Regions from separate parts of the Bradyrhizobium sp. USDA 4486 genome, predicted to be linked through region 2. Evidence: predicted binding sites of a transcription regulator. Region 2 holds the regulator's gene; the other holds the start of a gene.
The links. The regulator PhoB, encoded in region 2, activates phosphate uptake and scavenging genes when phosphate is short. The targets are predictions, from matches to a motif close to TGTCATNNANCTGTCAT.

Region 1: the regulator PhoB is predicted to act here: its motif matches at 3,959-3,975, upstream of ugpB (sn-glycerol-3-phosphate ABC transporter substrate-binding protein UgpB).

What each region holds. Positions count from the first base shown of each region.
Region 1 covers NZ_JBSRZV010000001.1:6,327,115-6,334,217, reverse strand. The annotation lists gene ACVWY3_RS29825 (sn-glycerol-3-phosphate import ATP-binding protein UgpC) at 1-797, opposite strand, end outside; gene ugpE (sn-glycerol-3-phosphate ABC transporter permease UgpE) at 811-1,659, opposite strand; gene ugpA (sn-glycerol-3-phosphate ABC transporter permease UgpA) at 1,659-2,540, opposite strand; gene ugpB (sn-glycerol-3-phosphate ABC transporter substrate-binding protein UgpB) at 2,588-3,904, opposite strand; gene ACVWY3_RS29805 (CaiB/BaiF CoA transferase family protein) at 4,123-5,340, opposite strand; gene ACVWY3_RS29800 (organic hydroperoxide resistance protein) at 5,517-5,942, opposite strand; gene ACVWY3_RS29795 (MarR family winged helix-turn-helix transcriptional regulator) at 6,098-6,556, shown strand; tRNA gene ACVWY3_RS29790 (tRNA-Ala) at 6,656-6,731, opposite strand; gene ACVWY3_RS29785 (TIGR02300 family protein) at 6,823-7,103, opposite strand, start outside.
Region 2 covers NZ_JBSRZV010000001.1:6,836,792-6,845,105, reverse strand. The annotation lists gene ACVWY3_RS32280 (Hsp33 family molecular chaperone) at 1-607, opposite strand, end outside; gene argF (ornithine carbamoyltransferase) at 915-1,838, opposite strand; gene ACVWY3_RS32270 (acetylornithine transaminase) at 1,838-3,040, opposite strand; gene ACVWY3_RS32265 (GcrA family cell cycle regulator) at 3,497-4,009, shown strand; gene phoB (phosphate regulon transcriptional regulator PhoB) at 4,111-4,818, opposite strand; gene phoU (phosphate signaling complex protein PhoU) at 4,841-5,557, opposite strand; gene pstB (phosphate ABC transporter ATP-binding protein PstB) at 5,569-6,387, opposite strand; gene pstA (phosphate ABC transporter permease PstA) at 6,384-7,229, opposite strand; gene pstC (phosphate ABC transporter permease subunit PstC) at 7,231-8,220, opposite strand.

The DNA of each region.
Region 1 (7,103 bases), 510 kb from region 2:
ATGCCGAGGATGCCGGCTTCACCTGCGCTGCCGCCGAGCTGCGACTTGATCTCCTCGGGACGCGTCGACATCAGGTTCATCGGCGGTGCGCCGATGAAGGAGGCGACGAAGGTCGTCGCCGGCTTCTCGTAGATCGCCAAGGGATTGCCGACCTGCTCGACCTGGCCGCCGTTCATCACGACAAGAATGTCGGCGAGCGTCATTGCTTCCAGCTGGTCGTGGGTGACGTAGATCGACGTCGTGTTGAGCCGCCGCTGCAATTTGCGGATCTCGACGCGCATCGCGATGCGCAGCTTGGCGTCGAGGTTGGAGAGCGGCTCGTCGAACAAAAACACCTTCGGTTGGCGCACGATGGCGCGGCCCATGGCGACGCGCTGGCGCTGGCCGCCGGAGAGCTGGCGCGGCTTGCGCTCCAGCATAGCGGAGAGCTCGAGCACGCGGGCGGCTTGCTCGACACGGGTCTTGATCTCGGCCTCGGCCATGCCGCGGTTGCGCAGGCCATAGGCCATGTTGTTGTAGACGCTCATATGCGGGTAGAGCGCGTAGTTCTGGAACACCATGGCGATGTCGCGATCGGCGGGCTCGACCTGGTTGACGACGCGGCCGCCGATGTCGATCTCGCCGCCGGTGACGGTCTCGAGCCCCGCGACCATGCGCAGCAGCGTGGACTTGCCGCAGCCGGAGGGGCCGACCAGCACGCAGAACTGGCCGTCCGCGACATCGACGTTGACGCCTTTGATGGCCTCGAAGCCGCCGGTGTAGGTCTTGCGGACGTTGCGCAGGGTGACGTTAGCCATGAAAACTCGCTTCTTACTTTTCCGTCTCGACCAGGCCGCGCACGAACAATTTCTGCATCACGACGACGACGAACACCGGCGGCAGCATGGCCAGCACGGCGGTCGCCATCACGATCGGCCATTCGGTCAGCGCGTCGGTGGTGGTGATCATCTTGCGGATGCCGACCTGAATGGTCTGCATGTCGTCGCGCGTGGTGATCAAGAGCGGCCAGAGATATTGATTCCAGCCGAGGATAAACAGGATCACGAACAGCGCCGCCATGTTGGTGCGCGACAGCGGCAGCAGCGTATCCCAGAAGAAGCGCAAGGGACCGGCGCCGTCGATGCGCGAGGCCTCCAGCAATTCGTCCGGCACGGTCATGAAGAACTGGCGGAACAGCAGCGTCGCCGTCGCCGATGCGATCAGCGGCAGCGCCAGACCAGCATAGCTGTCGAGCATGTGCAGGTCGGCGACGATCTTGTAGGTCGGATAGATGCGCACCTCGACCGGCAGCATCAAGGTGATGAAGATGATCCAGAAGATCGCCATCCGGAACGGAAAGCGGAAATACACGATCGCATAGGCCGAGATGATCGAGATCGCGATCTTGCCGATTGCGATCGCCAGCGCCATCACCAGCGAGTTCAGCATCATGTTGCCGACCGGCTCGCGGGTCGAGCCGCTCGTGCCGATGAAGATGGTCTGGTAGTAGACCTCGAGGAAGTGCCCGCCCGGCAGCAGCGACATCTGCCCGTTGGCGATCAGCGCGTTGTCCTGGGTCGAGGCGACGATGGCGATGTAGACCGGGAACGCGACGATGGCGATCCCGATCCAGAGGATGATGTGCGCGACGTAGCGCCTGATGCCCTCTTCCTCGACCATCAGTAGGTCACCTTGCGTTCGACGAAGCGGAACTGGATTGCGGTGAGCACGATGACCATGATCATCAGGATCACCGATTGCGCCGCGGAGCTGCCGAGATTGCCGCCGAGCAGGCCGTCGGAATAGACCTTGTAGACCAGCGTCACGGTCGACGTGCCGGGTCCGCCGCGGGTCATGGTGTCGATGATGCCGAACGTGTCGAAGAAGGCGTAGACGATGTTGACCACCAGCAGGAAGAAAATGGTCGGCGACAGCAGCGGGAAGATCACGGTCCAGAACCGCCGCATCGGACGCGCGCCGTCGATCGCAGCGGCCTCGATCACGCTCTTCGGGATGCTCTGGAGACCGGCGAGGAAGAACAGGAAGTTGTAGGAGATCTGCTTCCAGGCGGCGGCGAGGATGATCAGCGCCGCGGCCTGGTTGCCGTCGAGCAGCGGATTCCAGTCGATGCCGAGGCCGCGCATGTAGCGCGAGAGCACGCCAAGCGAGGGATGCAGCATGAAGATCCAGAGCACGCCGACGACGGGCGGCGCCACCGCATAGGGCCAGATCAGCAGCGTGCGGTAGAGCATCGAGCCGCGCAGCGGCTTGTCAGCCATCACGGCGAGCAGCAGCGCAAAGGACAGCGACGAGATCGCGATGGCGAACGAGAAGAAGAAAGTCCGGACGATCGAGGCGAAATAAGCGGGGTCCTTGAACAGCTCGATATAGTTGTCGAACCACACGAAGCTCGACGACAGGCCGAAGGCGTCCTGGAGCAGGAAGGACTGGATCACGGCCTGCAGGGCCGGCCAGTAGAAGAAAATCAGGACGATCGCGAGTTGCGGGGCAACCAGCGCGTAGGGCAATAGCTTTGACTGGAAAATGGCTTGCTTTTGCATGATGCCCCAGCAGCGGCAGGCCGGCGACCGGCCTGCCGCTGATCGCCTTACTTGACGGCGGTCTTTTCGAACTGCCGCAGCATCGTGTTGCCGCGCTCGACGGCGGCATCGAGCGCCTGCTTGGCGGTCTTCTTGCCGGCCAGCGCCTGCTCGATCTCTTCCGACCAGACGTCGCGCAGCTGCACCATGTTGCCGAGGCGCAGGCCGCGCGAGTTCTCGGTCGGCTCCTTATTGGTCAGCTCGAGCAGCGGCGTCTCGAGATAGGGCTGGTCCTTGTAGAACCCTTCTTCCTTCGCCTTGGCGTAGGCCGCCTTGGTGATCGGCAGATAGCCGGAGGCCTTGTGGATGTAGACTTGGCGATCGGTGTCGGAGAGGAAGGTCAGGAACTTCGCGACGCCCTTGTATTCGTCGGCCGACTTGCCGCCCATCACCCAGAGCGAAGCGCCGCCGATGATCGAGTTCTGCGGCGCGCCCTTCACGTCCGGATAATACGGCATCGGCACGGCGGTGAAGTTGAACTTGGCCTGCGCCTTGACGTTGCCGAAGAACGCCGACGAGGTCAGGTAGATCGGGCATTCGCCTGAGGTGAAGCGGCCTTCGCCGGTGTTGGTGCGGCCGGCATAGTCGTAGACCTTGGTCTTCTGCAGCTCGACCAGGTTTTCGAGATGCTTGACCTGGAGCGGGCCGTTGAATTCGAGCACGGTGTCGAAGCCGTCGAGGCCGTTGGCCTTGGTCGAGAGCGGCACGTTGTGCCAGGCCGAGAGCTGCTCGAGATTGACCCAGGTGACCCACGAGCCCGAGAAGCCGCAGGTGTCGTGACCGGCCGCCTTCAGCTTCTTGCCGGCCTCGAACACTTCAGGCCAGGTCTTGGGGATCTCGACATTGGCCTTCTTCAGCTCGTCGAGATTGACCCACATGACTGTAGATGACGAGTTGAAGGGGAACGACAGCATCTCGCCCTTCGAGGTCGAGTAGTAGCCGGTGATCGCGGGCAGGTAGGCCTTCGGATCGAACTTCTCGCCGGTCTCGGCCATCAGCTTGTAGACCGGCTTCACGGCGCCGGTCGCGGCCATCATGGTCGCGGTGCCGACCTCGAACACCTGCATGATATGCGGCGCGTTGCCGGCGCGGAACGCGGCGATGCCCGCGTTCATCGTATCGGCGTAGTTGCCCTTGTAGGTCGGGATCACCTTGTAGTCGCTCTGCGCGGCGTTGAAATCGTTGGCGAGCTTGACGATGACGTCGTTGTTGGCGCCGGTCATCGCATGCCACCACTGGATTTCGGTCAGGGCCAAGGCCGGCGAGGCGCTGAGACCAACCGTGAGTGCAACAGCTGCAGCCGCGCCAAAATGTCGAAGAGTCATCAAGAAAACCTCCCTTGCCCGTCAATGAAGAGGCGCTTGCGCTAGCAGCGCCATATGACGTTCACATGACTGTGTAAGCGGCCGAAACGAAAGCGGCAAGCGCTGGAAAAGGGAAGCCGTCAAATAGGCGAATGCGACGCGGGCAGCCTCATGCGTTCGCGCTGCACATGCGCGGCTCGCGCCGCAGTGCGGCATCTGCCGAGTGAGGCGGTCGGACCCTAGCGCTTGCGCTCGGGCCCGCAGACCACGCCCTTGGCGACCATCGCGTCGATCTCCGACTTGGAGTAGCCGAACTCGCCCAGCACCTCGGCCGCGTGCTGGCTGAATTTCGGCGGCAGGCGGCGCAGGCTCGGCTTGCTGCGGTCGAGCCGGATCGGCGAGGCCACGCCCTTGTACCAGTCCTTCTCGATGACATCACCGCGCGCGATCGTGTGCGGGTTGGTCAACGCTTGGTCGATCTTCTGCACCGGACCGGCAGGCAGACCCGCCGCAAGCAGGCGATTGCACAGCGGCTCGGCCTCGTGCTGGCTGAACACCGCGGCCAGCTCTGCGCGGAGTGCCTCGCGGTTGGCGATGCGGTCCTTGTTGCGGGCAAAGCGCGGATCGGTGCCGAGCTCGGGCTTGCCGATCTCCTTGGCGAGCTTGCGGAAGGTGCCGTCATTGCCGACGCCGATGAAGATGTTGTCGGTCTTCGTCGGGAAGATCGCGTAAGGAACGAGGTTCGGATGCTCGTTGCCGGTGAGCGAAGGCGGCTTGCCATGCATGAAATAGTTCGCGGTGTGCGGATGCATGATGGCAAGGCCGGTCTCGTACAGCGTCGTTTCCAGGAACTGGCCCTTGCCCGAACGCTGCCGCTCGGAGAGCGCCATCAGGATGCCGATCGCGGCATAAAGACCGGTGGTGATGTCGACCAGCGGCACGCCGATCCGCATCGGGCCGCTCTCCACCGAGCCGGTCGCCGCGATCATGCCGGTCATGGCCTGGATGATGGCGTCATAGCCGGGATTGCCGCCACGCGGGCCATCGGCGCCGAAGCCGCAGATCCGGCAATGCACGAGGCGCGGGAATTTCTCGCGCAAGACCTCGTTGCCGATGCCCCATTTCTCCAGCGTGCCGGGCTTGAAATTCTCGATCAGGACGTCGGCCGTCTCCAGCATCTTCAGCAACACCACGCGGCCGCCCTCGGAGGCGAGGTCGAGGCCGATCGAGCGCTTGTTGCGATTGATGCCGACGAAATAGGCCGCGTCCTCCTCGTGGAACGGAGGACCCCATTCGCGCACCTCGTCGCCCGCCGGCGGCTCGACCTTGATGACGTCGGCGCCGTGGTCGGCGAGGATCTGGGTGCAATAGGGACCGCCGAGTACGCGCGTGAGATCGATGACGCGCAGCCCGCTCATTGCGCCCAATGCTGCCCCAGAACTGGCGGCTTCAGTCATGCCTTCGCTTCCCTGTGTCGGTCGTTTGGTCACAGGCCTAGCGAGGTTTGTTTGCGCCAGCAATGGCGCCGGGCGTAGAGCCGCATGCGCCGCCGCGCGCCAATCCCGCGGCGCGGCAAATCAAGCGGAAGCGGCCGGCCCGAGGGGGATCCCGGGCCAGCCAATCCATCGTCAGATCAGACGACCGTCAGGCGAACGTCGACATTGCCGCGCGTGGCATTGGAGTACGGGCACACCTGGTGCGCCTTCTCAACCAGCGCCTCGGCCTCCGCACGGGCGAGACCCGGCAGCGAGACGGCGAGGTCGATGTCGAGGCCGAAGCCGCCCTCGGAGCGCGGGCCGATGCCGACGGTCGAGGTGACCGATGCGTCGGCCGGAACCTTCGGGCCGCCCTGCGAGGCCACGAACTTCATCGCGCCGATGAAGCAGGCGGCATAGCCGGCCGCGAACAGCTGCTCGGGATTGTTGCCGGCGCCGCCGCCACCGCCGAGCTCCTTCGGCGTGGTAAGCTTGACGTCGAGTGCGCCGTCGAGGGTCGCAGCATGGCCGTCGCGGCCGCCGGTGGCTTTTGCGCTGGTCTTATAGAGGACGTTCACGGACATTTTCGTCTCCCTTGGGGTTCCGGGTTGGGACCCCGTCTATATCGCGGACAATTAGATTGCGCGCAATTGAAATTGTGCAGCCTCACATTTAATTGTCCGCAATTGAATCTGCCGCCGGCCGGCCCCAGGATGGGAGAAACGTCGTGAGATTCGTGATGCCCCGGAAAGTGCCGGCGCTGGACCCGCAGCGCCTCGACAACCAGATCTGCTTCGCGGTCTATTCCGCCGCGCATGCCTTCAACCGCGTCTACAAGCCGCTGCTTGACCGGCTCGGCCTCACCTATCCGCAATATCTGGTGATGCTGGTGCTGTGGGAGCGCGACGACGTCCCGGTCAAGGACATCGGCGAGAAGCTGTTCCTGGATTCGGGCACGCTGACGCCGCTCTTGAAGCGGTTAGAGGCCGCGCATCTGGTCAGGCGTACCCGCTCCAGCGAGGACGAACGACAAGTGCTGATCGCCCTGACGCCGCAGGGCCACGCACTGAAGGAAAAGGCACGCAGCGTGCCGCAATCGATTCTGGCGGCCTCGGACTGTTCGGTGTCGGAGCTGGTGGCAATGAAGGATGAGATCGTCGCATTGAGGGATCGGCTCAATGCGGTGATCGGGGAGTAGGGGAATTCGTGGAGGCCGGCTTCGCCCTTCGGGCCGCGCCGCGGCAGCCTTCGCTGCGATAAGGCTTGCCGAGCCGAAGCTGGCGAAGCCAGCGAAGGCTGGTGGAGCCAGGCGGGATCGAACCGCCGACCTCTTGCATGCCATGCAAGCGCTCTCCCAGCTGAGCTATGGCCCCTTAAATCGCGGGATGACCCTGGGGGATCACTCCCGACCGGCGAGCCTTCCGACTCGCGCGGTGCACCCTTTTTCACAGATCAGGGCTGATCTCAAGTCTCTTCATCACCTCCGACATCACCAATGATGTCGGTGACGTCCTCATCGCCCTCTTCTTCGTCGGCAATGAAGGTCGAATCATCGTCATCGTCGTCGTCGAGGGTCTCGTCGACCTCGATATCGTCCTCCGATTCGGGCACCACGGCCTTGACCTTGCCGGTGTTCTCCTCGGCATCGGCCTCCTCGAGGGAGACCAACTCTTCGGCCTCAGCCGGCTCCGGCGCGGTATCCTGGGCCATGTTGCGGGCTTCGGCGCCACGGGGCGCGCGCGCAG
Region 2 (8,314 bases):
GCATCAGCATGCCGCCGGCGCGCCAGCGATGCTTGCCGCCATCGCTACTGCGCCACTCCTCGCCGACCGCAAGGCGCACCTTGGTCGGGATCTGCTCGGAGCGCAGGAAATATTCGTGAGCGGCGTCTTCCAGACTACCGCCGTCGAGCGCGACCAGACCCTGGTAACGGCTCATGTCGGGACCCTGGTCGATGGTCATGGCGAGATGACCGCGGCCGAGCAGCGTGCCGGAGTCCTTGGCGACACCAAGGCGCGCGGCATCGAAGCGCGCATAGGCGCGCAGGCGATCCGGCGCCTGGTAGTCCACCACCAGGAACGACACCGGACCGTCGGTCTGGGCCTGGAGGATGAAGCGGCCCTCGAATTTCAGCGCCGAGCCGAGCAGCGTCGTCAGCACGATGGCCTCGCCGAGCAGCTTGCCGACCGGCGCCGGATAATCGTGCTTGGTCAGGATCTCATCGAGCGCGGGCCCGAGCCGCACCAGGCGACCGCGCACGTCGAGCGCGTCGACCTCGTAGGGCAGCACGGCGTCATCGATCGGAACCGCTGATGGCGCGCGAACCGGGCCTTCAGGCCCGGTCTTCATGTCAGGGGATTGGAAAACCATGGCGCTTTATCTGGGGTCGGAGGTGGTGGAATGGAAGGGCCGCGAGGGGCGGTGTGTTCCGGATGCAGTCATGATCGCACACGATCCTGCAGATTCGATGTCGTCCCGGGGCGCGCGACTTGTCCGCCGAAGCTCGAAGAGCGAAGGCGAAAGCGCGAACCCGATACGCATGACCGCAGGCCTGGGTTTGGCGAAGACTGTCGGCCTTTAGCGTCCGCCGCGCGAGAGATTCCGCGGTAGCCCCTGCGTTCGCAGTGCGTTCGCAGGGACAACGATCTGTGAGGCGACCGCCGGGGCTTCGGCGAGATTACGTCACCGCGTCGAAGCACCAGGCCAGAATGCCCTTCTGCGCGTGCAGGCGGTTTTCAGCCTCGTCGAACACGACCGATTGCGGGCCGTCGATCACGTCATCCGTGACCTCCTCGCCGCGGTGGGCCGGCAGGCAGTGCATGAACAGCGCGTCTGGCTTGGCGAGCGACATCAGCTTGGCATTGACCTGATAGGGCTTGAGCACGTTGTGCCGGTGCTCGCCTTCCTTGTCGCCCATCGACACCCAGGTATCGGTGACGACGCAGTCGGCGCCCTTCACGGCGGCCTCAGGATCGGTGCCGAGCACGATCGGCGCATTCGTCGCCTTGATCCAGTCGCGCATCACCTTCTTCGGCGCGAGCTCCGGGGGCGTTGCGACGTTGAGCTTGAACTTGAAGCGCTCGGCGGCGTGAGCCCAGGACGCCAGCACGTTGTTGTCGTCGCCGGTCCAGGCCACCGTCCGGCCCTCGATCGGGCCCCGATGCTCCTCATATGTCATGAGGTCGGCCATCACCTGGCAGGGATGCGAACGCCGCGTCAGGCCGTTGATGACGGGCACGGTCGCATGTTGCGCAAGCTCGAGCAGCGCCTCGTGGTTGAGGATGCGGATCATGATGGCATCGACATAGCGCGACAGCACGCGCGCAGTGTCGGCGATGGTCTCGCCACGGCCGAGCTGCATCTCGGCTCCGGTGAGCATGATGGGCTCGCCGCCGAGCTGGCGCATGGCGACGTCGAACGAAACGCGGGTGCGAGTCGAGGGACGCTCGAAGATCATGGCCAGCGTCTTGCCTTCGAGCGGCTTCACCGGCTGGTGCGCCTTCTGCTTCGCCTTCATCGCGGAGGATGCGGCAAGCATGCGCTTGAGCTCGGTGAGCGGCAGCTCGTTGATATCGAGGAAATGCTTGGGTGAACTGCTCATCAGCTTGCCGCCCGCTTGTTGGCGGCAAGGGCCGTGCAGGCGCGCTCGAGCCGCACGACGCTATCCTCGATCTCGGCTTCTGTGACGACCAGAGGCGGCAGGAAACGCACGACATTGTCGCCGGCGCCGACGGTGAGCAATTTTTCGTTGCGCAGCGCTGCGACCAGATCGGCGGAGGGCACCACGGCCTTGATGCCGATCAGGAGCCCCTCGCCGCGCACCTCGCTGACGACGTCGGGGTGACGGTCGATCACGGAGGCGAGCTTCTGCTTGAGCAGCAGCGACATCTTCTGCACGTGATCGAAAAAGCCGGGCTTGAGCATGACGTCGAGAACGGCGTTCGCAGCCGAGATCGCGAGCGGATTGCCGCCGAAGGTCGAACCATGCGAGCCGGGGCCCATGCCAGCCGCCGCCTCCGCGGTCGCCAGCACTGCGCCAATCGGGAAGCCGCCGCCGAGCGCTTTCGCCAGCGACATCACGTCAGGCGTGACGCCGGTGCGCCGATGCGCGAACAGATCGCCGGTGCGGCCCATTCCGGTCTGCACCTCGTCGAACGCGAGCAGCAGGCCCTTCTCGTCGCAGAGCTGGCGCAACGCCTTGAGGAAGGCGGGCGGCGACGAACGCACGCCGCCCTCACCCTGGATCGGCTCGATCAGGATGCCGGCGGTCTGCGGACCGATCGCCTTCTTTACGGCCTCGATGTCGCCATGCGGCACCTGGTCGAAACCGTCCATCGGCGGGCCGAAACCTTCGAGATATTTTGCAGCTCCCGTCGCAGCCAGCGTTGCCAGCGTGCGGCCGTGGAAGGCGCCTTCGAAGGTGATGATGCGGTAGCGCTCGGGATGACCCTTGGAGAAGTGATGATGGCGGACCAGCTTGATCACGCCCTCCAGCGCCTCGGCGCCGGAATTGCAGAAGAAAACGAAATCCGCAAAGCTCTCGCTGCATAGGCGCGCGGCGAGCTTCTCGCCATCGGGGCTCTGGAACAGGTTCGACATGTGCCAGAGCTTCGTCGCCTGCTCCTGCAGCGCCTTGACCAGCGCGGGATGAGCATGGCCGAGCGCATTCACCGCGACGCCCGATGTGAAGTCGAGATAGCGCTCGCCGTTGGTCGCGATCAGCCAGCAGCCTTCGCCGCGCTCGAAACCGAGGTCGGCCCTGGCGAAAACGGGGAGCAAATGCGGCGCGGCGCTGTTGGTCATGACGATCACTTGGATGTTGCGGACGGCCTGAGTGCGTTGCGCAACGCACCATTGACCGGCCCGGAAAACGAAACGTGCCGCCTTTTAAGGGCGGCACGCACGACTATCTTATGCTTGGTGAGACGGGTGTCAATGCCGCCCGAAAAGCCCCAGGAAACGCTGAATCCGTAGTCTTGCGGTGCCGATTTTGCGGGATTTTTCACCACGGAACATGTGGAAGCGAGTCGGCGGACTCTTGCGCGCGAGTCACGCCATATTGTAGCGTTTGGACTGTCAGATACGACATCTCGTGCAGCAGTTCTGATCCCAAGAGTCCTCATGTACCGGCGTAAACGTTCGGGCGCACCTTGTGTGCCCGGCGAGCCTTAAGGGATTCTGGCGGCACGGGTTTTTCAAGGCTTAGGCATTCGCTGTGAGGCCCCAGGATGGCTGGCCGGCAGCGAGGGAAAGGGTGCAATGACGGTTTTGACCTGGTCCGATGATCGCGTCGAGCAGCTGAAGAAGCTCTGGGAGGCCGGACTTTCGGCCAGCCAGATCGCGGCCGAGCTCGGCAATGTGACCCGCAATGCCGTGATCGGCAAAGTGCACAGGCTCGGCCTGTCCGGCCGCGCCAAGAGCCCCTCGTCGGCCGCGCCCCGGCCGCGCAAGGCGCGTCCCGCGCAGCACATGATGCGCGTGAGCCGCCCGATCTCGCGCGGCAACACCGCGCTGGCGCAGGCCTTCGAGGTCGAGGTGGAGGCCGAGCCGGTCACCTACGACAACGTGGTGCCGATGAGCCAGCGGCTGTCGCTCCTGGAGCTGAACGAGGCGACCTGCCACTGGCCGGTCGGCGATCCATCGAGCCCGGATTTCTTCTTCTGCGGCGGCAAGGCGCTCTCCGGCCTGCCCTATTGCGCGCAGCACTCGCGCGTCGCCTACCAGCCGGCGGCGGATCGCCGCCGCGCGCCCGCGAAGCCGGGCACGCGCTGAGCACTGCTTCAACGACATCGTCCCGGCACGCGGCCGGGACGATCCGAAGCAAAAAAGCGCGCCGCTCGGCACGCTTTTATTTTGCTCGCTTGCAGCCGTTCTTACGTCTGCTCCGCTTTCGCGAAGCGATCGTCCAGCGCGTAGCCGGCGCCGCGGACGGTGCGGATCGGGTCCTGCTCGCGGCCGAGATTGAGCAGCTTGCGCAGACGGCCGATATGCACGTCGACGGTGCGTTCGTCGATGTAGATGTCGCGGCCCCAGACGCTGTCGAGCAGCTGCTCGCGCGAGAACACGCGGCCGGGGTGCTCGAGGAAGAACTCCAGCAGGCGATATTCGGTCGGACCGAGATCGATCGGCCGGCCCGAGCGCGCGACGCGACGCTTGTCGCGGTCGAGCTCGATGTCGCCATAGGCGAGCACGGTTGCGAGCCGCTCCGGGCTCGCGCGCCGCAAGAGGCCCTTCACGCGCGCCAGCAGCTCCGGCACGGAGAACGGCTTGACGATGTAATCGTCGGCGCCGGTCGCAAGACCCCGCACCCGCTCGCTCTCCTCGCCGCGCGCGGTCAGCATGATGATCGGAAGCTGCTTGGTCTCCGGGCGGGTGCGCAGCCGTCGGCACAGCTCGATGCCGGAGAGGCCCGGCAGCATCCAGTCGAGCACGATCAGGTCGGGGATGTGCTCCTTGAGACGGGTGTCGGCGTCGTCACCGCGCATCACCGTCTCGACGTCATAGCCATCGCCTTCGAGGTTGTAGCGAAGCAGCTCGGTGAGAGCTTCCTCGTCTTCAACCACCATAATGCGCGCGCCCATGGTGTCGTCGCTCCTTGACTCTTCAGCTATTCGGGATCGTCGTGGCAAAGGTCGTCATGTCACCCTTCGGCCGCTTGTCGGTGATCGCCTGGCCCTCGATCATGTAGAACACGGTCTCGGCGATGTTGGTGGCATGGTCACCGATGCGCTCGATGTTCTTGGCGCAGAACATCAGGTGAATGCAGAACGAGATGTTGCGCGGATCCTCCATCATATAGGTGAGAAGCTCGCGGAACAGAGAGGTGCAGATGGCGTCGACTTCCTCGTCGCCCTTCCACACCGCCATCGCCGCCGGCAGGTCGTGCGCGGCATAGGCGTCCAGCACCGACTTGACCTGCTGCTGCACGAGGTCGGTCATGTGCTCGAGGCCGCGGAACAGCTTCAGCGGATGAAAGTCCGTCTCCAGCGCCGCGACGCGCTTGCCCATGTTCTTGGCGAGATCGCCGATGCGCTCGAGATCGGTGGCGACGCGCATGGCGCCGACGATCTCGCGCAGGTCCACCGCCATCGGCTGGCGGCGGGCGATGGTGAGCACGGCGCGCTCCTCGATCTTCTTCTGGAGCGCGTCGATCTCGGCGTCGGTCGCGACCACGCGCTGGCCGAGCACGACGTCGCGACGGATCAGCGCGTCGACGGAATCGACGATCATGCGCTCGGCGAGGCCGCCCATCTCGGCGACCAGGCGGGTGAGCTCCTGGAGGTCGGTGTCGAAGGCCTTTGCGGTATGTTCAGAACCCATATCCCGTCTCCTCAGCCGAACCGGCCGGTGATGTAATCCTGCGTGCGCCGATCGCTCGGCGAAGTGAATATCTTGCTGGTATCGTCGAACTCGATCAACTCGCCGAGATACATGAAGGCGGTCTTGTCGGAGACGCGGGCCGCCTGCTGCATGTTGTGGGTGACGATCGCGATCGTGTAGTTCTCGGACAGCTCCTGGATCAGCTCTTCGACCTTGGCGGTCGAGATCGGGTCGAGCGCCGAGCAGGGCTCGTCGAACAGGATCACCTCGGGCCGCACCGCGACGGTGCGGGCGATGCAGAGGCGCTGCTGCTGGCCGCCGGAGAGCGAGAGGCCGGACGCATTGAGCTTGTCCTTGACCTCGTTCCACAGCGCGCCGCCGCGCAGCGCCTTCTCGACGCGGTCGTCCATCTCGGACTTCGAGATCTTCTCATAGAGACGGATGCCAAACGCGATGTTCTCGTAGATCGTCATCGGGAACGGCGTCGGCTTCTGGAACACCATGCCGACGCGGGCGCGCAGCAGGTTGAGGTCCAGCTTGGGGTCGAGGATGTTGGTCTGGTCGAGCATCAGCTGGCCGGTGGCGCGCTGGCCCGGGTAGAGGTCGTACATCCGGTTGAAGATGCGCAGTAGGGTCGACTTGCCGCAGCCCGACGGGCCGATGAACGCCGTGACGCGATTGGTGCCGAGCGTCAGGTTGATGTTCTTCAGCGCGTGGTGCTCGCCGTAATAGAAGTTGAGGTTGCGCACCGTCACCTTGGCCGGGGCCTCGGGCAGCGGCTGCGAGCCGTGCTGAACGGGCGTACTGACGGTAACTGACATATCGCTCATTTTGCGGTCCTCTCGGCGCTCAGGATGCGCGCGCCAATGTTCAGGGCAAGCACGGTCAACGTGATCAGCAGGGCGCCGCTCCAGGCGAGCTGCTTCCAGTAGGCATAGGGGCTCTGCACGAAGTTGTTGATGGTCACCGGCAGGTTGGCCATCGTCTTGTTCAGGCTCAGGCTGAAGAACTGGTTCGACAGCGCGGTGAAGAGCAGCGGCGCGGTCTCGCCGGCGACGCGGGCGGTGGCCAGCATCACGCCGGTGATGAGGCCCGAGCGCGCCGCGCGATAGGCGATGCGCTTGATCACCAGCGAGCGCGGCAGACCGAGCGCGGAGGCAGCCTCGCGCAATGCGTTCGGCACCAGCAGCAGCATGTCCTCGGTCGTGCGCAGCACCACCGGAATGACGATCACGGCGAGCGCGAGGCAGCCGGCGATGGCCGAGAAGCCGCGCATCGGCACCACGACCGCGCCGTAGATGAACAGGCCGATGATGATCGAGGGCGCCGACAGCAGGATGTCGTTGATGAAACGGATCACCGAGGTCAGCTTGTCGTTGCGGCCGTACTCGGCGAGATAGGTGCCCGCGAACAGGCCGAGCGGCGCGCCGATGCCGACGCCGAGCGCGGTCATGATCAGCGAGCCGACGATGGCGTTGAGGAGGCCGCCCTCGGTCGAGCCGGGCGGCGGGGTGTTTTCGGTGAAGACCTGGAGGTTGAGCCCGGTCAGGCCGTTGTAGAGCAGCGTCAGCAGGATCAGCGCGAGCCAGGTGACGCCGAAGGCGGCGGCGGCAAGGCAGAGCGCACGGATGACGATGTCCATGCGGCGGCGGCGTGCGTAAATCGGGTTCATGTTACTTCCCCGCCTTCTTTTCGAGACGCAGCAGCATCAGGCGCGCGGCGGCGAGCACGAAGAACGTGAGCACGAACAGCAGGAGGCCGAGAAGGATCAGGCCGGACTGGTGCAGGCCGTCGCTTTCGGCGAACTCGGACGCGATCGCCGCCGAGATCGTGGTGCCCGGGGCGAAGATCGACGAGGAGATGCGGAACGAGTTGCCGATGATGAAGGTCACCGCCATGGTCTCGCCGAGCGCGCGGCCGAGCGCCAGCATGACGCCGCCGATGACGCCGACGCGGGTGTAGGGGATCACCACGCTGCGGACGACTTCCCAGGTGGTGCAGCCGACGCCGTAGGCCGCTTCCTTCAGCACCGGCGGCACCGTCTTGAACACGTCGACCGAGATCGAGGTGATGAAGGGCAGCACCATGATGGCGAGGATCAGCGAGGCATTGAACAGGCTGAGATAGGACGGGGGACCGGCGAAGATCGCGCCGAGCACGGGGATGCCGTCGGAGATCTTGATCATGAACGGCTGGTAGGTGTTGGCCAGGAACGGGCCCAGCACGAAGAAGCCCCACATGCCGTAGATGATCGAGGGGATGCCGGCGAGCAGCTCGATTGCCATGCCGATCGGGCGGCGCGCCCATTGCGGGCACAGCTCGGTGAGGAAGATGGCGATGCCGAGACCGACCGGAATGGCGATCAGCATCGCGATGAACGAGGTGACGAGCGTGCCGTAGATCGGGCCGAGCGCGCCGAGCACGGGGGGATCTGCCGACGGCGCCCAGCGCTGCGTCCACAGGAACGAGAGGCCGTATTCCTTCATCGCCGGGAAGGCACCGACGATCAGCGAAACGATGATGCCGCCGAGGATCAGCAGCACGGAGATCGCGCTGAGCCGCGTGATCCAGTAGAAGGTGAGGTCACCGAGCTTGAACGCGCTCAACGCCTTGGCGCGATCGTACGGTCCGGCGGCATCAACTACATTGCTCTCGACAGCCATCTCTGCCACGCCGATCCCCTGTACCTGTTTATATACGCTTGTTGTCGGTGCTGCGCTCCGGATGCAGCGCGAGGCCGATCCGGAGCGGACGTCT